4 regions of the Mesorhizobium sp. M1143 genome follow, and region 4 is predicted to be linked to each of the others. Evidence: predicted binding sites of a transcription regulator. Region 4 holds the regulator's gene; each other region holds the start of a gene.

Region 1 (5,792 bases), on a different contig from region 4:
GCGATCGCCACCGGGCCGGCAGCATGCCAGGCGAGGCGGTTTACGGCCCCACGACGCGCGGCCTTGGCGACACGCGGCCGCCGAAGATTTTCCCAGATTTGAAAACTTCTGGGCAGATCGCCAGGGAAATCGGCGATAGCATCGGCAAGCGTGATGGCATCCTCGATCGCCATTGCCGCGCCCTGCGCGGCAAACGGCGTCATCGCGTGCGCGGCGTCGCCGATCAGCGCGATGCCCTGCGGGCTCGTCCACCGCTTCTGTTCGACGGTGTGGATCGGAAAGGCCGTCCATGGGCCGGCCAGTGCCACAAGCTTCGTCAGGCCCGGCGCGGTGCCGCGCAGGGCAGCCGTGAGGATCGCGGGATCGGCATGGCCCGACCAACCTTCGGCTATGCGCTCACCCTTGGTGAAGGCGGCGAGATTGAAGGCCCGGCCTTTGCTGACGGGGTAGGCGACCATGTGGAAGCCAGGATGCAGGAACGTGGTGACGCAGTCGGCGGCGCCGATCGCGACAAAGGCTTCTCCGGCCGCACCGTCGGCCGCGATCGTGACTCGCCAGGCGAGTTCGCCCGAAAAACGGCTTTTGACGAAGTCCTCGCCTGCGAGTTGCGCCCTGACTGCCGACCAGACGCCGTCGGCGCCGACCAGCAGTTTGCCGCGTGCCTCGATCTCGCGGCCGTCCACTTCGGCGGTCACGGCGACATATTGCGCGTCTTTGACGATGCCGGTCACGCGGGCGCCGGTGATGAGCTCAATCTCCGGCCGTTCGGCCATTTGCGCCAGCAGCGCTGCCTGCAGATCGGCGCGGTGAGCGACGAGATAAGGCGCCTGCCAGCGCGCTTCGGCGGCTTGCCCAAGCGGTACCCGCGCCAGTTCGCGCAGCGTCCCGGCGTCCTTGAGCACGACCGCTTCCGGCCGCAACGCTGCGGGCAGCAGTCGGTCGAGCACGCCGAGTTTTCCAAGAATGCGTGTTGCGTTGGGCGAAAGCTGGATGCCGGCGCCGGCCGCTTCTAGGTGCTGTGCCTGTTCGATCAGCTTTACCGGATAACCCCGTCCGGCGAAGGCAAGGGCAGCGGTCAGCCCGGCGATGCCGGCCCCGGCGATTATGACCTGCCGGGACCTGATGTCTTCCATCGGGCTTGTCGCGGAAGGATCAGGCGGCCTGGTCGATATAAAGGCAACCGGCCGGCAGCGTTTCCGTCGCCCTCAGCTTCGCCGAATAGCGGTAGAGCGTCGAGCAATAGGGGCAGACCTTTTCATTGTCGTCGCCCATGTCGAGGAACACGTGTGGATGGTCGAAGGGCGGGTTGGCGCCGGTGCACATGAATTCCTTGACGCCGATGTCGATTGCCGGATGGCCCGCATCGTTCTGGAAGTGGGGAATGGAACCGCCTGCCATCGTCGTCTCCTTGATCTCGTCGAAAAGCATCTGGAACATAACAGGCCTGTTTGCAAGATCGATGAAATGAAACTGTCGCAAAAGCCTGTCAGAGGATACGGTGAGCCGGTTAAGTGCATGTCCCTGAAATCGGAATGGTTTTCGCCGAAGGGCCATGCGTCACAAAAGCGTGTTAGAGGCATGGCACGTCCAGCGGCGCTCCAAGGGACGGTTGGCGGGGAAGAGCAGGAACCATGAACGAACTGAAGCCGGTGCAGAGCGAATTCATCAATGTCGAGGTGGCGAGCCCCGAGGGCGGCAACCCCGATCGGTTCGTCAACCGTGAGTTCTCCTGGCTGCAGTTCAACCGGCGTGTGCTCGAGGAATCACAGAACGAGCACCATCCGCTGCTCGAACGCGTCCGTTTCCTGTCGATTTCGGCCGCCAATCTCGATGAATTCTTCATGGTCCGCGTCGCCGGCCTTGCGGGCCAGGTGCGCGAACGCATTGCGCTCAAGAGCCCCGACGGCCGCACGCCGGAGCAGCAGCTGGAACAATTGCTGCGCGAGGTCGAGCGGCTGCAGGAGGACCAGCAGAACAGCCTTTCGGCGCTGATGTTGCTGCTCAACAAGGAAGGCATTGAGAGCATCACCCGCGATGCACTGACCAAGGATGAAAAAGTCTGGCTGGAAGACCATTTCCAGGACCAGGTTTTCCCGGTGCTGACTCCACTGTCGATCGACCCGGCGCATCCGTTTCCGTTCATTCCCAATCTCGGCTTCTCGATGGCGCTGCAATTGCGCCATCGCAAGAATGGCGAGGAGATGAGCGCGCTTCTGCGCCTGCCGGTGGCGCTGAAGCGCTTCATCCGTCTGCCCGACCGCAAGCAGCACGTTCGCTTCATTCCACTGGAGGAGGCTGTCGGCCTCTATATCGGCAAGCTGTTCCCCGGCTATGAGGTCAAGGGTTCCGGCACCTTCCGCATCATCCGGGACAGCGATATCGAGGTCGAGGAAGAGTCGGAAGATCTCGTGCGCCTGTTCGAGACGGCGCTGAAGCGGCGCCGCCGCGGTTCGGTCATCCGCATCGAATTCGACAAGTCGATGCCCGGTGAATTGCGCGAGTTCGTCGCCGGCGAGCTTGGCGTCTCTTCGAGCCGCATCAGCGTTCTGACCGGCCCGCTGGCGCTCAGCCAGATTTCCGAGATCGTCGCCGTGCCGCGCGACGACCTAAAGTTCACCCCCTACAATCCGCGCTTTCCCGAGCGCATCCGCGAGCATGGCGGCGATTGTTTCGCGGCCATCCGCGAGAAGGACATCGTCGTCCACCACCCCTATGAATCCTTTGACGTGGTGGTCCAATTCCTGCGCCAGGCGATGGCCGACCCGGAGGTGGTGGCGATCAAGCAGACGCTCTACCGCACCTCCAACGACAGCCCGATCGTGCGCGCCTTGGTCGACGCGGCCGAGGCCGGCAAGTCGGTAACCGCCCTGGTCGAGCTCAAGGCGCGCTTCGACGAGGAAGCCAACATCCGCTGGGCGCGCGACCTCGAACGCGCCGGCGTCCAGGTCGTGTTCGGCTTCCTTGAACTCAAAACCCATGCGAAAATGTCGCTGGTGGTGCGGCGCGAGGACGGCAAGCTGCGTAACTATGTGCATCTCGGCACCGGCAACTACCATCCGGTGACCGCGCGCATCTACACCGACCTGTCCTTCTTCACCACCGATCCGACGATCGCGCGCGATGTCGCCCAGCTGTTCAACTTCATCACCGGCTATGCCGAGCCGACGGATGAGATGCGGATCGCCATCTCGCCGTTTACGCTGCGCAGCCGTATCCTCAAGCACATTGCCGACGAGGTCGCCTACGCGCTGGCTGGCCGTCCGGCGCGCATCTGGATGAAGATGAACGCGCTCGTCGATCCCAACATCATCGACGCGCTCTATGACGCCAGCCGTGCCGGCGTCGAGATCGATCTCGTCGTGCGCGGCATCTGCTGCCTGCGGCCGCAGGTGCCCGGCCTGTCGGAAAACATCAGGGTCAAGTCGATCGTCGGCCGCTTCCTCGAACACAGCCGCATCTACTGCTTCGGCAACGGCCATGGCCTGCCGTCGGACGAGGCGATCGTCTACATCGCCTCGGCCGACTTGATGCCACGTAATCTCGACCGCCGCGTCGAGACCATGGTGCCGATCACCAACCCGACGGTGCATGAACAGATCCTTGGCCAGATCATGCTGGGCAACATCATGGACAACCAGCAAAGTTTCGACGTATTGGCTGACGGAACCTCCCGGCGCGTCGTGCTGGAGGAGGGTGAGGAACCGTTCAACGCGCAGGAATATTTCATGACCAATCCGAGCCTGTCGGGACGGGGTGACGCGCTGAAGTCGCATGCGCCCAAGCGCATCGCGCAGTTCAAGCGTCGCAAGAAGAACACCGGCTGATGATTTCAACGTCCCAAGGCCGGCTGCAGGATCGCCGGCCGCTGTCCATCATCGACATCGGCTCGAACTCGATCCGCCTTGTCGTCTATGAAGGGTTGGCGCGCTCGCCGACCTTGCTGTTCAACGAAAAGATGCTGGCCGGCCTCGGCCGCGGCATCGTTTCGACCGGCAAGCTCGATCCCGAGGCGGTGACGCGCTCGATGGAGGAGTTCCGCCGTTTCCGCGCGCTCTCCGACCAGGCGGGTGCGGAGCACATGTTTGTGCTGGCAACGGCCGCGGCCCGCGAAGCGATCAACGGACCCGATTTCATCCACCGCGCCCAGGATGTGCTCAAGACCGAGATCCGCGTGCTCACTGGCCGGCAGGAGGCGCATTATTCGGCGCTTGGCGTCATTTCGGGCTTCCACCCCGCCAATGGCATTGCCGGTGATCTTGGCGGCGGCAGCCTGGAGCTTATCGACATCAATGGCGAGGCGATCGGCGACGGTATCACGCTGCCGCTGGGTGGCCTGCGGCTGCAGGACATGGCCAGGAATTCGCTCGCCCAGGCGGCAAAGATCACCCGCGACGAACTGGCGCGCGCCAAATTGTTGAAGGGCGGGCTGGGACGGCCCTTTTACGCCGTTGGCGGCACCTGGCGAAACCTTGCCCGGCTGCACATGGAAATGACCAACTACCCGCTTGGCGTCATGCACCACTATGAGATCGGTGTCGAAAGCGCCGCCAATTTCCTGAAGCAGGTGGCGAAAGGCGAGATCGAGAAGGTCAAGGGCATCGAAGGTGTGTCGAAGAACCGCCGTTCGCTGCTGCCCTATGGCGCGGTCGTGCTGCAGGAGATCATGGCGGCGATGCAGCCGTCGAAGATCATCGTCTCGGCATTGGGCGTGCGCGAAGGGTTTCTCTATTCGCTGCTCGACCCTGCCGAGCAGAAGGCCGATCCGCTGGTCTCCGCTTCGGAGGAACTGGCGCGGCTGCGGTCGCGCTCGGTCACCCATGCGCATGAGCTTGTCGAATGGACGGACAAGACCTTTGCCGCCTTCGGCATCGACGAGACGGAGGATGAGGCGCGCTATCGCCACGCTGCCTGTCTGCTGGCCGATATAGGCTGGCGCGCGCACCCGGAATATCGCGGCAAGCAGTCGCTCAACATCATTGCCCACGCCTCCTTCATTGGCGTCGATCACCCCGGCCGTGCCTTCCTGGCGCTGGTCGGCCTGTTCCGCCACGAAGGCGTGTTCAACGATGCGGCGCCGGAAATCCGCGGCCTGGCGACGCCGCGCTATCTCGAGCGCGCCCGCATCCTGGCGGCGGTGCTGCGCGTCGTCTATCTGCTGACTGCGGCCATGCCCGGCGTCATGCCGCGGCTGAAATGGGAAAACCGCGGCAATGGCACGTTGGCGCTGGTGCTGCCGGCCTCACTTTCCGATCTTTACGGCGAACGCCCGGCCGGACGGCTGGCGCAACTGGCGCGGATCACCAACCGCCGGCTGGTGCTGGCGGTCGAGGGTGGGCAGAGCGTGTCGGTGAAGTAGGCGCGGCCTGACAGCAAAACCATGTCGTCGTCGGCCTCGCGTTCGAGGACCGGCTTCCTCTATCCGTCGCTGCTTCGCACCGCCACCTTCCCCCTCCGGAGGGAAAGGAAGGGAGCCTCGTTGGAAAGCGTTGGCGGCAATAGGCTCGCGCACTTCCTCTACCCCGTCGATCGGGGGAGAGGTGGCTCGACGAAGCCGAGACGGAGTGGGGGTCGACCTGGCACGGATGGTTCAACCGGGACGATATTTGACGATATCAGACCGCGGCGCGGCGCCCGTCGATCGACCAGGCCCCGGCGCCGGCCATGGCTAGCGCCAGGAATCCACCGGCGATGGCAATATCCTTCATCAGCATCTGCTGGTGCAGGAAGGTGAGCATCGGGTCATCGCCGCCCTGGCCGTAGTGGCCGATGGAGCCTGCAACGATGCAGAAAGC
Region 2 (5,792 bases), on a different contig from region 4:
GGATCGACGCTGATCTGCCTCGACGTCAAGGGCGGCAAGCAGGCGGCCTTCGCCTTGCAGAACGCGCTCGACATCGTGCTGATCTCCAACAATCTCGGCGACGCCAAGAGCCTGATCACCCATCCGGCGACCACCACGCACAAGAACCTCAGCGACGAAGCTCGCGCCGAGCTTGGCATCGGGCCGGGAACGCTCAGGCTGTCGGTCGGTCTTGAGGATACGGACGATCTGCTGGAGGACGTTGCGCAGGCGCTGAAGGCAGCCGGATAGGCCGCGAGGCGTCACGCTCCCGACGAAACCTCTTCCAGTTCGGCCGTCTTGGTGCCGATGGTCATGATGTTGCCGCGCCAGTCGACGGCGCCGCTCAGCCAGCCGCGCGCCCAGATGGCGGGAAGCATCATGTCGCGCACCATCATCGCCGGGACCATGCGCAGCGACAGGTGCCAGCCCTTGGCCGCGGCCAGCGCGCATTCGGGAATGTAGGCCGCCGTCAGCACGGCCAACACCGTGGCCGGCAGGCTGATGCCGGCACTTGCGGCCGCCACCAGCGCCAACGCCAACGGCACGGCGACGCCGGTCAGGATCTCGGGTGCGAAAAACAGCGGGAAAGTGACGCGGCGCAACCGCGCCCAGCGCGCCTGGCGCGACCAGATGTCGGGAAGTCGGCGCTGCCCCAGTGGTTGCTCGAAAGGCGAGGCAACGAGATTGACGTGCAGGCCCAGTCCGTTGACCAGCTTGGTTGCAGCAGCATCCTCGGCGATCTCGGCGGCCAGCGCACGGATACCGCCACTGGTATCGAGCATCGGCTTGTTCCACAGCATGCTCTTGCCTTGGGCAAAGCCGAGACCGAGCGCCTCGCCGGCATATTGCCAGCGCGCCTGCAGCGTGTTGAGGAACGCGCATTCGACCTCGGCCCAAAAGCCATCCGGCCGAGAGCCGATCGGCGTCGAGCAGATAAGCCCGGTATTGGTCCGCCAGGCCGCCATCAGGTGCTGGACGTAATCCCTTGGCATCAGCACATTGGAATCCGCCAGAATAACCCAATGATAGCGCGCCGCTTCCCAGCCCTTGACGCAGTTGTTGAGCTTCGGGTTGCTGCTGACGCGGTCGTCGCCGATCAGCAGCCGGGCCGGCACGTTGGGAAACAGGACGATCGCCCTGTTTATCAGTTTGACGACGGGATCGTCGGCGTGAGCGACGCAGAAGATCAGTTCGTAGCGCGGCCAGTCGAGCGAGAAGGCTCGCTGCAGCGTCTCTTGTGTGAACGGCTCCACGCCGCGCGACGGTACGACGATCGAGACCGGTGGCTGCTCGTCGGACGGCGGAGGGATAAGGCGACGCGCTTGCAGTTTCGACGAAGCAAGCAGGATGCTGGCGAGATTGGAAAGAAGCAAAGCGGAGGAAGCGAAGGCGGCTGTGAGAGCTAGTTCCATGAGATCTGGTCACTCCGGAAAGGCCGCTCGCGGCTGCTTTGTCAGTCGACAGATGGGCCTTGAGTCGCCGGCAAGGTTTGCCCACACCAACACTGTCATGTGTCACTTAAATGACATTGTTTGTCGGCACCTCCGCTTTGAGGCTGGCAGGACATGCCGTTGTGCGCGTATCAAACCGCATAGCGCGACAAATGTTCCTTGCCGCGCAACCGGAGCAGCCCATGTATCGCGCCGTCACGCGCAACATCGAAGTGCAGGTCAGACCGTTCTACCTGGAGGACCGCTCGGACCCGGCGGAGAACCGTTATGTCTGGGGCTACCAGGTGACGATCGACAACCAGTCGGACGATTTCGTGCAGCTTATGTCGCGTTACTGGCACATCACCGACGGCAGCGGCCGGATCGAGGAAGTGCGCGGCGCCGGCGTGGTCGGCGACCAGCCTGAGCTCAATCCCGGCGACAGCTATCAATACACGTCAGGCTGCCCGCTCTCGACGCCCTCCGGCTTCATGGTCGGCCACTACACCATGCGCAACAAAAAGGGCGAGACGTTCGACGTCGCTATTCCCGCGTTTTCGCTGGATCTGCCGGGGACGCGGCGGACGGTGAATTAGGGGTTTTCTCCCCATCTCTATACGGGGAGAAATGCCCGGCAGTGCAACGAGGGGCGCCGCCGGACTCATGAGGTTATCTTCCACGCACATGACGTAGGCTATGCGCGGCCATTCACCAAAGTTCGCGCTGCCCCTCATCCGCCCTTCGGGCACCTTCTCCCCGTGAACGGGGAGAAGGAAGAGATGCTACTGAGTTGCAAACTCCGCCGGGTCGAAGTCGTACTGCTTCGAGCAGAACTCGCAGGCGACGTGGATGCCGCCATCTTCGGTGCTGTCCTTGATCTCCTGCGCGGAAAACCCCTCGAGGATGCCGCGTATCTTGTCCCTTGAGCAGGAACATTGGTCGGCGACCGGCACGCCGCCGAAGACGCGCACGCCATGTTCGTGGAACAGCCTGTAGAGCAGCCGCTCGGCGCCGATGGTCGGGTCGATCAGCTCGGTCGGCTCGATGGTGCCGAGCAGCGCCACCAGCTCGCGCCACGAATTGTCGGCCGGCTCCTGCGTCACGTCACGCGGATCGCCGTCGCCGCCCGAAATGTCGGGCACGCGCATGCGCTCGGGTGACTGCGGCAGGAACTGCGCCAGGATGCCGCCGGCGCGCCACTGCTCACGAGCGCCGCCGGGACCTGGCGTCAGCAGCTTGGCCACCGACAGCCTGAGGTCGGTCGGGATCTGCTCCGACTGGCGGAAATAGGTGCGCGCGGCGTCCTCCAGCGTCTCGCCGTCGAGCTGGACGATGCCCTGATAGCGCTGCGTGTGCGCGCCCTGGTCGATGGTCAGCGCCAAAACGCCGCTGCCCAGCAGCGTCTGCTGCGAGGTCTGGCCTGCGGCCACCAGGGCCTCCAGCCGGTCGGCGTCGAAACGCGCATAGGCGCGCAATGCCGAAGGCGTGGAGAAATCCGCGACCAGCATGTCGACCGGGCCGTCGGTGCGGGTCTGCAGGATGAACTTGCCTTCGAATTTGAGCGAGGTGCCGAGCAGCACCGTCAGCACACAGGCTTCCGCGAGCAGGCGGGCGACCGGCTCGGGATAGTCGTGACGGTTGAGGATGGCGTCGAGCATCGGCCCGAGTTGCACGGTGCGGCCGCGCACGTCGAGCGGGCCGACCTCGAAGGGTACGACATGATCGTCGCCGGCATAGCCGAACTCGCCGAGTCTGGGGTGATGTTCAGTCACTTGATGCGTTTCCAACATGACAAAGCTCCAGGGCGCGGCCATGCGGCCCGGAGGGGTGCATGCGTCCAAACGCGCTTGATTTGCGTGATGGGGCGCAAATAGGCATCGCGCCGCCCCGGATCAAGCGCTTGGAGATCAAGCGCCTGGAGATCAAGCGCCCAGACACCAGGCCAAAACCGCCTTCTGGGCGTGGAGCCGGTTCTCGGCTTCGTCGAAGACAACCGAATGCGGACCGTCGATGACCTCGTCGGTGACTTCCTCGCCGCGATGCGCCGGCAGGCAGTGCATGAACAGGGCGTCGGGCTTGGCCCTCGCCATCAGCGCCGCATTGACCTGATAGGGCGAGAAGACATTGTGGCCGCGGGCGCGGTGTTCCTGGCCCATCGACACCCAGCAGTCGGTGACGATGCAGTCGGCTTGGTCGACGGCTTCCTCGGGCGAGCGGGTGAAGTGCAGCTTGCCGCCATTGCTCTTCGACCAGTCGATATGCTTTTGCGCCGGCTCGCTGCCTTCCGGCACTGCGACGTTCAGGTTGAAGCGGAACCGCGCCGAAGCTTCGAGCAGCGAATGCAGCACGTTGTTGCCGTCGCCGGTCCAGGCGATGGTCTTGCCGGCAACCGGACCGCGATGCTCCTCGAAGGTCATGATGTCGGCCATCAGCTGACAGGGATGGGTGTCGTCGGTCAGCCCGTTGATGACCGGAATCGTGGCATTCTCGGTCAGCTCGAGCAGCCGCTCATGCGACGTGGTGCGGATCATGATGGCGTCGACATAGCGCGACAGCACCTTGGCGGTGTCGGCAATGGTCTCGGAACGGCCGAGCTGCATTTCGGTGCCGGTCAGCATGATGGTCTCGCCGCCGAGCTGTCGCATGCCGACGTCGAAGGACACGCGCGTGCGCGTCGACGGCTTGTCGAAGATCATGGCCAGCACCTTGCCTTCGAGCGGTTTGGTCCGTTCGCCGGCCTTGAGGCGCGCCTTGCGCACCACCGCATCGTCCAGCATCAGGCGCAGATCGCCTTCGGAAACGGCGGAAAGATCGGTGAAATGGCGAAGGCTCATCGGGAATGGTTCTCGGGATTACTTCGCGGCGGCCGCGGCGATGGCGTCGGTCAGGCCCTTGGCGCCGGCGCGGATGCGATCGAGCGCTTCGCCGATCTCGGCGTCGGTGACGGTCAGCGGCGGCAGCAGACGAATGACGTTGTCGCCTGCCGGCACCGCCAGCAGATGCTGGTCGCGCAGCGCCATGTTGACCTTGGTGTTGGGCATGGCGCATTTCAGGCCAAGCATCAGGCCGCTGCCCCTGATGCCTTCGATGACATCAGGAAATTCGTCGGCGACCGCCGCCAGGCCCTGCTTCATCAGCAATGCCTTGCGCTGGACGTCTTCGAGGAAGCCGTCTTCCAGCACGACGTCGAGCACAGCGTTGCCGACCGCCATGGCCAGCGGATTGCCGCCGAAAGTGGTGCCATGCACGCCTGCCGTCATGCCGACGACAGCGTCGTCGGTGGCGAGGCACGCGCCCATCGGAAAGCCGCCGCCAATACCCTTGGCAATCGCCATGATGTCGGGCGTCACGCCGGTCCATTCATGCGCGAACAGCTTTCCGGTGCGACCGATACCGCACTGGACCTCATCGAAGATCAGCAGCAGGCCGTGCTGGTCGCAGAGCTGCCGCAGCCGTTTCAAGGATTGCGTCGGCACCGGGCGGATGCCGCCCTCGCCTTGCACCGGTTCGATCAGGATCGCGGCGGTCTCTGGTGTGATCGCCTTTTCGGCGGCGTCGATGTCGTCGAAGCCGACCTGGTCGAAGCCTTCGACCTTGGGCCCAAAACCTTCGAGATATTTGTACTGGCCGCCGGCGGCGATGGTCGCCAGCGTGCGGCCGTGGAAGGCGCCTTCGAAGGTGATGACCCGGAAGCGCTCGGGATGGCCCTTGACGAACTGGTAGCGGCGCGCCGTCTTGATCGCGCATTCGAGCGCCTCGGCGCCGGAATTGGTGAAGAACACCTTGTCGGCGAAGGTGGCGTCAGCCAGCCGCTCGCCGAGCCGGGCCTGCCCCGGGATCTCGTAGAGATTGGAGACGTGCCAGAGCTTGGCCGCCTGTTCGGTCAGCGCCGAGACCAGATGCGGATGGCTGTGGCCCAACGAATTGACCGCGATGCCGCCAGCGAAATCGAGATATCGCTCGCCCTTGTCGGTAACCAGCCAGGTGCCTTCGCCATGGTCGAAGGCCAAAGGGGCGCGGGCAAAGGTCTCGTAAAGCGCCGAACCGCTCATTATATGCGTCTCCGGTACCGGAAAAATCAAAAAAGCCGCCAAAGCGGCGGCCTTTGCGGCTTATCGTGTTTTTCGGCCATGAAGTCAACGAAAACGTCGCGCAGAGGCGCGCGGCAAGCTCCCGACGAGACGCCGGCTCATAAGCGACCGGGCAAGTTGGGGAAAACCTAAAAAACCGATTCGTGTTGCACCTGGGACTCTTGTCACCGAGTCAACACATGAGGTAATTGTAGTCGGGAAATAACTAGATTTCGTGCGGCGGACCTAATCACCTAATATATGTGGTGTC
Region 3 (5,792 bases), on a different contig from region 4:
TCCTGATATCGCCCATGCCGCGCTCGTCAAGATTGCCGGCGCTGGCGTGATGGGTGGCGTGCGCGCGCCGCCAGCAATCGTAAGGGGTCAGCGTCAGCACGCCGAGCGCGCGGCCGATCCAGTCGTCGGCAGTGCGGTTGGCGAAGAAGGAGCCGTGGCCGCAATCGTGCTGGATCATGAAGATCCGCACCAGAAAACCGGCGGCGGGAAGGATCAGGATCAAGCCCCACCAGTGGCCATAGGAATAGGCTGCCGAAGACAGCGCCCACAGCGTAACGAAAGGAATAAGGGTGATGGCGAGTTCAAGAGTGCTGCGTCGCCGGTCGGGCTTCTTGTAGCGCGCCAGGATCTTCAACCAGGCGCGCTTGCTGTTGGCGGCCGTCTCGGGGGAAATCATGTTCATCAGGAAGCATAGGCGGGGCGTCCCGCTGCCGCAAGGAAAAGCTCACGCAAAATTACTGCGCGTAATTGTCGCGCGATAGCATCGCTATTGACGGCGTTGGCCGCCGGCCATGCTGGCTTCTATGCCGTCCAGCCGGTCGAGCAGATCCCGGAAACGGGCGGGAATGTCGGCCTCGGTGCGGAAGGCCGGCAAGGTGCGCAAGAAGCGCGTCGTCGCCTCGGTGCCGAACTGGCGCCTGATGTCGGCGGCGAGCTCTTCGCTTCTGTTGCCAGTATTGCGGTCCATTGTCTCAAATCCTGTGTCGGTTTCAAAACTCCTCCAAGCTTTGAATGGTTCCCCATAGCGGGGTATTGGCAAGCAAAGGCTGCCGTTACGGTAAAGTTTGAATTAATTTTGAACGTCTTTGCGTCCCGCACCAAGTCCGACGGGCAGCCCGCAACATTGCCTGCTGTTGGGCGTCCTCCTGGGCTTGCCCCTTGATTTTTGGCCGCCAAACCTCGATATCGGGCGCAAATCCAAACCATTCGAATGACGGGAAATGGCGATGAGCGACCAGACAAAAGACGAACGCGCGCCCGAGGATATCGAAACGGCCGAGGCCGAGCGCATGCAAGGCGGCATCGACGGCGACTATGAAGCGCTGGTGCGGCTGCTGAAGGAAAACGAGGAGCTGAAGGACCGCGCGCTGCGGGTCGCGGCCGAGATGGAGAATCTGCGCCGCCGCACCGCCCGCGACGTGCATGATGCGCGCGCCTATGCGGTGGCCAATTTCGCCCGCGACATGCTGTCGGTGTCGGACAATCTGCGCCGCGCGCTCGATGCTATCCCCGCCGAGGCGAAAGCGGCCGGAGATGCCGGCTTCAAGGCGCTGATCGACGGCGTCGAGATCACCGAGCGCGCCATGCTGTCGACGCTGGAACGGCATGGGGTGAAGAAGCTCGAACCGGAAGGTGAGAAGTTCGACCCGAATTTCCACCAGGCGATGTTCGAAGTGCCCAATCCCGATGTGCCGGCCAACACCGTCGTCCAGGTCGTGCAGCCGGGCTATTCGATCGGCGAGCGCGTGCTGCGGCCGGCCATGGTCGGGGTCGCCAAGGGCGGCCCCAAGATCGCGGCCACCGAAGCGCCGGTCGAGCCGGGGCCGGTGAACGAGCAGGCCGAGAAGGATGCGTGAGTAGGGTAGGCAGTAGGGAATAGGGAATAGGGAATAGGGAATAGGGAATAGGGAATAGGGAATAGGGGCAGGCGTATCAATCGCGCGGCTTCGTGTTATTCATACTTTCCCTAATTCCCAATCCCTACTACCTCATGTCCCTGACACCCATCGACCTCCTCGACTATGCTGGCGTCGCCGTCTTTGCCGCGACCGGGGCGTTGGCGGCTTCGCGCAAGCAGCTCGACATTATCGGCTTCCTGTTTCTGGCCAGCGTCACCGGCATTGGCGGCGGCACGCTTCGCGACGTCATCCTCAACCTGCCCGTCTTTTGGGTCGCCAACTCCGGCTATGTGCTGGTTTGCGCGGCGGTTGCGGTGCTGGTCTTCTTCATCGCCCACCGCGTCGAATCCCGCTGGAAATGGCTGCTCTGGCTCGACGCCATCGGATTGGCGGCCTTTTCCGTAATGGGCGCGGCCAAGGGGCTGGCCATCACCGGCTCGCCGGTCGTCTCCGTTGTTATGGGCGTGTTGACCGCCACATTTGGCGGCATCCTGCGCGATCTGCTGGCCGGCGAGCCATCGGTGCTGCTCAGGCCCGAAATCTACGTCACCGCCGCACTCGCGGGCGCCGGCCTCTACACACTTGGCGATCTTGCCGGCCTGCCGCCGCTCGCCTCGGATGTCGCCGGCTTCGTCGCGGCTTTCCTGGTGCGCGGCGGCGCGCTGAAATTCGGCTGGACCTTTCCGTCCTACAAGAGCCGCCCGGGACGGCGACCGGAGGATATTCCGTAGGGAGAGGGATTAGGGAATAGGGAATAGGGAATAGGGAATAGTCGGTAGTCAGCAATTCGCGGCAGCCTTCACTACTGCCTACTGCCTACTGCCTACTGCCTACTGCCTCACGCCGCAAAGCGCTGCGCTTCCCCGCCATAATAGTTGACGTAGCGGGCGCCGATTTCCTTGACCGGCATCACCACGAACACATCGACGGTGGAGAACTCACGGTCGATGACGCAGCCGTCGCCGATGCGGGCGCCGACGCGCAGATAGCCCTTGACCAACGGCGGCATGGCCGCAATCGCCGCCTTGGCGTTGACCGCCTCGATCGGCATCAGGTCCATCGAGCAATAGCGCCCGGAGACCGCCCGCACATCCCAGGCGGAGTTGGTCCGGCAGTGATGGGCAAGGTAGGTGAGCGCCTCGGCATGTGCAGCCGGCACCGTGCCAGGGAACGAGGCACAACCGGTCATCACGCCGATCTCATAGTGGTTGATGTAGGCCCAGATGCCTTGCCACAGCGCCTCGATGGTGCGCTTCGAGCGGTATTCCGGCAGCACGCAGGAGCGGCCGAGCTCAAGGAAGCGCTGGCCGGGATGGCGGGCGATCAGCTTGGTCAGTTCGAACTCGCCTTCGGAATAGAAGCCGCCGGCGGTCGCCGCAATCTCTTGCCGCAGCAGGCGGTAAGTGCCGACGATGCGGCGATGCTCGGGGCCGGAGATCGAGGTGTCAAGCACCAGCAGATGGTCGCACAGCGGGTCGAAGCGGTCGGCGTCGCGCCGGTCCTGCGCCTGGAACAGGTCCTTCCTGGCGCCAAGCTCGTCATAAAACACCCGGTAGCGCACTTCCTGCGCGGCGGCGATCTCGGCCTCATTGCGGGCAAGCCGCACTTCGAGATTGCCGATACGGCCCAGCGGTGCGCCTGTTGCGACGGCATCGGCGTTCCGCGCGGCGAGCAAAGCGCCGCCTGCGCTGGGCCGAGTGTCACATTCCGGCATAACTGTATGCACGAGTGATTCTCCTTCGAGCCATCCCTCTTGGCACGGGGATACGGTGTAGGTGCAACAGGATTGTGACAGTACCGTGATACGGCGCGACGGGCAATACTTCGTCGGCTGGCGAAAACCCTCATTCGGCTACCTACGTGACGAGAGGATTGCGCCAGCGTCGCCTTGAAGCGCGTCGCGCTGGGACGATTCACGCGACGCGCTTCAAGTCTTTGTTTTGTGCATGTCGTCTTCTCAAAACCGGGGCCACTTTTGAGCGACATGAATTCAGGCGGCCACCTGGCCCTCGACGGCATGGACCAGCGCGTCGGGATCGAGCGGCTTGGTGACAAAGCCGCTGGCGCCATGGGCGAGCACGGTGTGGCGGGTCTTTTCCTGGCTGTCGGCCGAAAGCACCATGATCGGAACCGGCGGCACAGCCATTTCCTCCTCGTGGCGGCGGATGGCGGCGATCGCGTCCAGCCCGTCCATGACCGGCATGTGCAAATCCATCAGCACCACATCGAAGCGATTTTTCAGCCCGGCTTCGGTCACCGCCTCGACCGCGGCCTTGCCATTGCCGACCACTTTCACGCGATGTCCCGCCTTCAAAAGCGTGGCGCGGGCAAGCATGGCGTTGATGTCGTTGTCTTCGGCGATCAGCACCGACAAACCTTGCTGGCGCCCGCCATGGGCACGAAGCGAGGACGCACCGGTCTTTTCCGGCTTGGGCGGCGGCAAGGCAGAGGCATGACTGGTCAGCAGCATGCGCAGCAGGGTTTCGCCGCGCACCGGCCTCGCCAGGAAGGTGGCGTAGCCGTTGGTGCGGAATTCGCCAAGCATGCCGCGGTCGGTCGGCGCGATCAGCGTGATCGCCTCGCAATCGGCAAAGCCACTCTGGCGCAGGCGCTTGAGCAGTCTGCCGTCGCCGTCCTCCAGGGCCGCGTCGATCAACAGCACATCGCAATGTTCGGCGAAGGGCGTCGCCTGGGAAGCGGTTGCGGCGACCTCGACGGCGCCGCCATGGGCGCGGATGGTGCGGGCGATGGCGTCGGCCTCGACGGCGTTCTTCGACACGATCACGGCGCGCCGGCCGGCCAGGATGTTCTGCCGGTTCTGCGGTGCTTCGGTTGCTCCTGCAGCCGGGATCTCGAAGACGAATTCCGATCCCTCGCCAAGCCGGCTCGACACCGAAATGGCACCGCCCATGGCGGCGACCAGGCGCCTCGATATGGCCAGACCGAGGCCGGCGCCCCCATGGGTGCGGGTCGAGGTGCCGTCGGACTGTTCGAACTCCTCGAAGATGCGCTCCATATCCTCTTCGCGCAGGCCAGGGCCGGTGTCGGCGACGGTGAAGCAGATGCGGTCGCTGGTCTCGGTGCGGGCCCGTGCAACCGAAACCAGCACGCCGCCGGTGTCGGTGAACTTGATCGCATTGCCGATCAGGTTGAGCAGCACCTGCCTGACTCTTCCCGGATCGGCCATGATCATCTGTGGCACGTCGGGCTCGACATGACAGCCGAGGCCGATGTTCTTGGCGAAGGCTTTCGCCGCCATCAGTTCGATGATGTTGTCGGCGATTTCGCGCAGCGATGTCGGCTGCGGCTCCGGGTCGAAACGGCCGGCCTCGATCTTGGAATAGTCGAGCAAATCCTCGATGAGCGCCAAAAGGGCGCTGGCCGAGGTCGAGACAGCGCCGACATAGGTGCGCTGCTCGGGCGACAGATTGGTGTCAGCCAGAAGCTTGGCCATGCCCATGATGCCGTTCATCGGCGTGCGGATCTCATGGCTGACGGTGGCGAGGAAGCGCGACTTGGCCTGGCTGGCATATTCGGCGCGCTCACGCGCGGTGATCAACGAGGATTCGGCGCGCTTGCGGGCGGTGATGTCACGGGCAATCGCCCGGTGCGAGACGGCGCCGCTATCCTTGTCGCGCACCGACAGTTCGATCCACGAGAACCAGCGCGGACCGTTCGGGGTACGTATGGAGACGTCGGTGGAACTCAGGCATTCATGATCGGAAAAGGCGGCGTCGGGAACGATACCGACATCGATGCCGAGGTCGGCCAGAGTCCTGCCGGCAAGGTCGCGCTGATCGGTTCCGACGAGGCCGGCGAAAACCATGTTCGCATAGACGATGTGGCCGTCGCGGTCGCGGTGGACGACGAGATCGCCGAGCGCATCGATCAGCCCGCGAAAACGCTCCTCGCTCTCCTGCATCTCCCACATGCGGTCGGCCAGCGTCTCGATCTCGGCGCGGCTGCGGGCGGCGGTTTCGTCGAGCAAGGCCGTCGCGCGGTGGACGGTGCGGCGGTTGCGCAGGTGCATGGCGACGCCGGCAAGGCCGGTCGCCAGCAGACCGAACGTGATGAAGATCGGCGCGCCGGTGAGGTGAGACAGGCCCGCCAGCACGACGCTGGCGACGACCGTCAGGAACAGCAGGCCCTCGTGCGTGGCGCGCGGAAAATCCG
Region 4 (5,792 bases):
AAGGTCATCGACCCCTCGAACAAGCGTGCCACAGACCCGAATGTGCTGATCAAGGCGAACTATCCCAAGCTCGCCGAAAACGCGCTGGTGGCCAAGCTCGGCATCGATCCGGCCAACAAGCCGATGATGCTGAAGCTCAAGGGCTTCCTGTCGGAAGGCGCCCGCGTCCAGCTGCGCGACATCGTCTCCGCCGATCCGTCGGTGATCGGCACGACGCGTGACGTCGACATCCTGGCCGCCGCCAATCTCGACTCGGCCTTCAAGGGCCAGATCGACCTCGGCGTCGATGAAGCGCGCCGCAAGGTGTCCAACCAGCAGATCGACTGGATGAACAAGCTCAAAGCCGAAGGCGCGATGGCCGAGCATTTCAACACCGGCCTGTTCAGCTATGGCGCCTCCAGCCGGCCCGAGACGTCGGGCATGGGCGTGGCCATCATCGGTTCGTTCTACATGATGGTGATCGTGCTGTTGCTGGCGCTGCCGATCGGCGTCGCCGCCTCCATCTATCTGGAGGAGTTCGCCAAGAAGAACCGCTTTACGGACCTGATCGAAGTCAACATCAACAATCTCGCGGCGGTGCCGTCGATCGTCTTCGGTCTGCTTGGCCTTGCCGTGTTCATCAACTTCCTCGGCATGCCGCGCTCGGCTTCCTTCGTCGGCGGCCTGGTGCTGACCTTGATGACATTGCCGACCATAATCATCGCCACGCGCGCCGCCCTTGCCGCGGTGCCGCCGTCGATCCGCTCGGCGGCCCTAGGTCTCGGCGCCTCCAAGATGCAGATGGTGTTCCATCACATCCTGCCGCTTGCCGCCCCAGGCATCCTTACCGGCACCATCATCGGCCTGGCGCGTGCGCTCGGCGAGACAGCACCGCTGCTCTTGATCGGCATGGTCGCTTTCGTCGCCGATTATCCGACGACGCCTTTCGATCCGGCGACCGCGCTGCCGGTTCAGATCTATATGTGGGCAAACGAGGCTGAGCGCGCTTTTGTCGAGCGCATGTCCGGCGCCATCATCATCCTGCTCGTCTTCCTCATGGCCATGAACATCACCGCGATCGTGCTCCGGCGCCGGTTCGAGCGGCGCTGGTAGAAAAAAGGCAATTTGGTATGAACATCATGACCGAACAGTCCCTTGAGAATGCAGTGGGCGACAAAATGAACGCCAAGTCGAACGAAGTGATCAAGATGCGCGGCGACAAGGTCGGCGTGTTCTATGGCGAGAAGCAGGCGTTGTTCGACGTCAATCTCGACGTCCGCCAGAACCAGGTGACGGCGCTGATCGGCCCCTCCGGCTGCGGCAAGTCGACCTTCTTGCGCTGCCTCAACCGCATGAACGACACCATCGATTCGGCGCGGGTGACCGGCAAGATCACGCTCGATGAAGACGACATCTACGACAAGAACATCGATGTCGTCGAACTGCGCGCACGCGTCGGCATGGTGTTCCAGAAACCCAACCCGTTCCCGAAGTCCATCTACGAGAACGTCGCCTACGGCCCGCGCATCCATGGGCTGGCCAAGCGCAAGTCCGACATGGACCAGATCGTCGAGCAGAGCCTGAAGAAGGCGGCGATCTGGAACGAGGTCAAGGACCGCCTGCAGGAGCCCGGCACCGGCCTGTCCGGCGGCCAGCAGCAGCGCCTGTGCATCGCGCGCGCCATCGCCGTGTCGCCGGAGGTGATCCTGATGGACGAGCCCTGCTCGGCGCTCGATCCGATCGCCACCGCCCGTGTCGAGGAGCTGATAGACGAGCTGCGCCAGAACTACACGATCGTCATCGTCACCCATTCGATGCAGCAGGCGGCGCGCGTGTCGCAGCGCACGGCGATGTTCCATCTCGGCTATCTCGTCGAGGAGGGCGCCACCGACAAGATGTTCACCAACCCCGACGACAAGCGCACCCAGGACTACATTACCGGCCGCTTCGGCTGAGCCGTCCGGCGGGTGAATTTTCAGGCACGAGGACCAAGATCATGGGTGAACATACCGTCGCCTCCTTCGATGAAGAGCTCGGGCAGATCAGCAAGCTGATCCGCGACATGGGCGATCTGGCAGGCTCGATGGTCAGCGGCTCGACCAGGGCGCTGCTCAATTCGGACAATGCGCTGGCACAGCGTGTCGTTTCCGACGACGCCATCATGGATGCGCGCCAGCGCGAACTGGACGACCGCGCCATCACGCTGATCGCCAAGCGTCAGCCGATGGCCAACGATCTGCGTGCCGTGGTCGGCTCGATCCGCATGGCGGGCGACCTCGAGCGCATCGGCGACCTCGCCAAGAACATCGCCAAACGCGTCGGCACCGTGGGCTTGAGCGTCACGCCGCGCGACCTCTCGCACTCCATCGACGCCATGGCGCAGCTGGTGCTGATCCAGGTGCAAGGCGTCGTCGAGGAATATGCCGCCACCGATGCGGCAGCGCTTGCAAAACTCAGGAATGACGACGAGCGCATCGACGTCAAATACACGTCCGTGTTTCGTGAGCTCTTGACCTACATGATGGAAGACCCTCGCAACATCACCGCCTGCACGCATCTCTTGTTCTGCGCCAAGAATCTTGAGCGCATCGGCGATCATGTCACCAACATCGCCGAAAATGCGTATTATGTGCTGACCGGCCAGCAACTGCCCGCCAATCGTCCGAAGCAGGACGAGACGGCGATGGCCATGCCGGCCTGATGAGGGTGAACTGCCGATGATCGCGCCACGCATCATGGTCGTGGAGGACGAGGAGCCGCTAGGCGTGCTCCTCCGCTACAACCTCGAATCCGAAGGCTATCACGTCGAGGTGGTGACACGCGGCGACGAGGCCGAGATCCGCCTGCAGGAAAACGTGCCCGATCTCCTGGTGCTCGACTGGATGGTGCCCGCTGTTTCCGGCATCGAGCTCTGCCGGCGCCTTAGAGTGCGGCCCGAAACCGAGCGGCTGCCGATCATCATGCTGACCGCGCGCGGTGAGGAAAGCGATCGCGTGCGCGGCCTGTCCACCGGCGCCGACGACTATCTGGTCAAGCCATTCTCGACGCCGGAGTTCATGGCGCGCGTGAGGGCGCTGCTGCGCCGGGCCAAGCCGGAAGTGCTGTCCAGCGTGCTCAAGGTCGGCGACATCGTGCTCGACCGCGAGTCGCACCGTGTCTACCGCAAGAAGAGCGAGATCAGGCTCGGACCGACCGAGTTCCGGCTGCTCGAATTCATGATGCGCCATCCCGGCCGCGTGTTCTCGCGCAGCCAACTGCTCGACAATGTCTGGGGCGAGACGATCTATATCGACGAGCGAACCGTCGACGTCCATGTCGGGCGCTTACGCAAAGCGGTCAACAACGGCCGCATGCCGGATGTCATCCGTACCATTCGCGGCGCCGGCTACGCGATCAGGGAAGACTAGGATGCTGCGCGTCGCGCCGTTGCCGGCCATTCAGGCGACATGCTTGCCGGATTTGGCCTGAATGCCCGGCGCGAAAATCTCCTGATCGACGAAGCCGAGCGCGCGCATGGCACAGCCTTCGCGGATCAGCGGCAGCTCGTTGGGCTCGGTGTCGAAGGAGATCGATTTCGAGTGCTGGCCGCCGGCGGTCTGGGCGATCGCTTCGCGCAATGCCGGTTCGATCAAGTCGAAGGCGGCGGCGCTGACGCCTACCATGGCGACGGGTGCCGGATCGATCAGCGCAAACAGGCTGCCGAGGCCGAAGCCGAGCGCCTCGCCGGCCTTGCGATAGGCTTCGCGCTCCGGGCCGTCGGTTTCGCGGGCGCGCGCGGCGAGTGCGCGCATATCAGCGTCGCCGATATCGACCGGCTCGGCATCCTCGCCCATCATTTTGGCGCTGCGCCAGATGGCGTAGTTTCCGGCATAGGCCTCGACGCAGCCGCGCCGCCCGCAGCGGCAGAGCGCGCCGCCCGGACGGTGGATCATGTGGCCGAACTCGCCGCCCGAGGAATGGGTGCCGGTGAAAAGTTCGCCTTTCAGCACCAGTCCCATGCCGATGCCGTGCGATAAGAGGATGGCGATAAAATTGTCGCGGTAGCGCTCGGGCTGGCGCCATTGCAGCGCCACCGCCATCATATTGCAGTCGTTCTCCATGGTGGCCGGAATGCCGAATTCCGCTTCCAACATGTCGGCGAAGGCAATGTCGGTCAGTGGCGTGATTGGCGACCACAGCATGGCCCGCGCCTGCGAATCGGTGATGCCCTGGATGCCCATGGCAATGCGGGCGATGCTCTGGACGTCCAGGTCCGGGTCCTCGAGACGCCGCCGGACGATTGCTACGCATTCGCCGATCAGTTCGTCGCGCGGCATGGTCAGCGTGTCGAGCCGGCGCTGTTCTTCCGCGACCACCTGGCCGGCATAGTCGATGACGGTGACGGAGAGGAAGTTCAGCGACAGCACCACGGTCATCACCGCCGCCGCTTCCGGATTGAGGCCAAGGCCGACCTGCGGCCGGCCGCGTTTCAGCGAGCCGGTCTCGCCAGGCTTGCCTTCAATCAGGATGCCTTCTTGAATCAGATCAGACGAGATTGCCGATATGGTCGAATGGCTGAGGCCGGTGGTCGCCGCAATCTCGGTCCGCGACGGCTGGCCGGCCCGGCGCACGGCCGAAATCACCATCGCGCGGTTGCGACGGCGCAGATCGTCGTGGCGGATTCCAACCGACATTTGTTTCCTCCCGGCCTCCTCGCGCCTCATGATAGTGAAGGCGTTCGACGGCACCAGCCAAATATTGGCAGACGCCGGCAGCCCTGTCATTGTTTATTGCGGAGCTCGAAAAAATTCGGCAAGGCCATCAGAAACCATGTTGACAGCGCTTTATCATTGAACCAGTGTTTTTTCGAGGCTCGAAAAAATGGAGCCTCTGTGTGCAGGCCTTCGGGCCAGTTTTGTCGCGCCGCGCGCGGGGCAGGGAGGGTTTATCATGAACAGATTTGCAGCCGCCATGCTGGCGGGCGCCGCCATGTCGCTGACGCTGGTCTCGGTCGCGCAGGCGAAGGACAAGGTCATCGGCGTCTCCTGGTCGAACTTCCAGGAAGAGCGCTGGAAGACGGACGAGGCGGCGATGAAGACGGCGATCGAAGCCGCCGGCGACAAGTACATTTCCGCCGACGCGCAGTCCAATCCCGGCAAGCAGCTGACCGACGTCGAAAGCCTGATCTCGCAAGGCGCCAACGCGCTGATCGTCCTGGCGCAGGACGCGTCGGCCATCGGCCCGGCGGTGCAGAAGGCGCTGGACGAAGGCATTCCGGTCGTCGGCTATGACCGCCTGATCGAGAACAAGGACGTCTTCTACCTGACCTTCGACAACAAAGAAGTCGGCCGCATGCAGGCCCGCGAAGTGTTCAAGGCGAAGCCCGAGGGCAACTATGTCTTTATCAAGGGCTCTGGCTCGGATCCGAATGCCGATTTCCTGTTCTCGGGCTCGATGGAAGTGCTCAAGGAAGCCATCGACTCGGGCAAGATCAAGAATGTCGGCGAGGCCTATACCGATGGCTGGCTGCCGGCCAATGCCCAGAAGAACATGGAACAGTTCCTGACCGCCAATGACAACAAGGTCGATGCCGTGGTTGCGGCCAATGACGGCACAGCCGGCGGCGTTGTCGCCGCGCTGACGGCGCAGGGCCTTGCCGGAACGGTTCCGGTCTCGGGCCAGGACGGCGACCATGCCGCTCTGAACCGCATCGCGCTCGGCACGCAGACGGTGTCGGTGTGGAAGGACGCGCGCGAACTCGGCAAGAACGCCGCCGAGATCGCCTCGCAGCTTGCCGATGGCAAGAAGACGGGCGACATTGCCGGCGCCAAGGA

The links. The regulator PhoB, encoded in region 4, activates phosphate uptake and scavenging genes when phosphate is short. The targets are predictions, from matches to a motif close to TGTCATNNANCTGTCAT.
Region 1: NKH35_RS10605 (RNA degradosome polyphosphate kinase) is a predicted target of PhoB. The motif match lies at 1,461-1,477, and genes of this name have one in related genera.
Region 2: NKH35_RS03240 (ceramide glucosyltransferase) is a predicted target of PhoB. The motif match lies at 1,533-1,549, and genes of this name have one in related genera.
Region 3: olsB (l-ornithine N(alpha)-acyltransferase) is a predicted target of PhoB. The motif match lies at 3,397-3,413, and genes of this name have one in related genera.

Annotation. Positions count from the first base shown of each region.
Region 1 is NZ_JAMYMJ010000010.1:55,529-61,320, forward strand. It holds gene NKH35_RS10595 (FAD-dependent monooxygenase) at 1-1,133, opposite strand, end outside; gene NKH35_RS10600 (zinc-finger domain-containing protein) at 1,153-1,398, opposite strand; gene NKH35_RS10605 (RNA degradosome polyphosphate kinase) at 1,632-3,824, shown strand; gene ppx (exopolyphosphatase) at 3,824-5,356, shown strand; gene NKH35_RS10615 (DoxX family protein) at 5,613-5,792, opposite strand, start outside.
Region 2 is NZ_JAMYMJ010000002.1:312,103-317,894, reverse strand. It holds gene NKH35_RS03245 (O-succinylhomoserine sulfhydrylase) at 1-270, shown strand, start outside; gene NKH35_RS03240 (ceramide glucosyltransferase) at 282-1,433, opposite strand; gene apaG (Co2+/Mg2+ efflux facilitator ApaG/CorD) at 1,655-2,047, shown strand; gene NKH35_RS03230 (Hsp33 family molecular chaperone) at 2,234-3,265, opposite strand; gene argF (ornithine carbamoyltransferase) at 3,374-4,285, opposite strand; gene NKH35_RS03220 (aspartate aminotransferase family protein) at 4,304-5,503, opposite strand.
Region 3 is NZ_JAMYMJ010000003.1:81,653-87,444, forward strand. It holds gene NKH35_RS03630 (fatty acid desaturase) at 1-403, opposite strand, end outside; gene NKH35_RS03635 (hypothetical protein) at 488-688, opposite strand; gene grpE (nucleotide exchange factor GrpE) at 948-1,577, shown strand; gene NKH35_RS03645 (trimeric intracellular cation channel family protein) at 1,718-2,350, shown strand; gene olsB (l-ornithine N(alpha)-acyltransferase) at 2,458-3,333, opposite strand; gene NKH35_RS03655 (response regulator) at 3,610-5,792, opposite strand, start outside.
Region 4 is NZ_JAMYMJ010000038.1:297-6,088, reverse strand. It holds gene pstA (phosphate ABC transporter permease PstA) at 1-1,092, shown strand, start outside; gene pstB (phosphate ABC transporter ATP-binding protein PstB) at 1,110-1,934, shown strand; gene phoU (phosphate signaling complex protein PhoU) at 1,976-2,680, shown strand; gene phoB (phosphate regulon transcriptional regulator PhoB) at 2,697-3,386, shown strand; gene NKH35_RS22205 (ROK family protein) at 3,417-4,652, opposite strand; gene xylF (D-xylose ABC transporter substrate-binding protein) at 4,909-5,792, shown strand, end outside.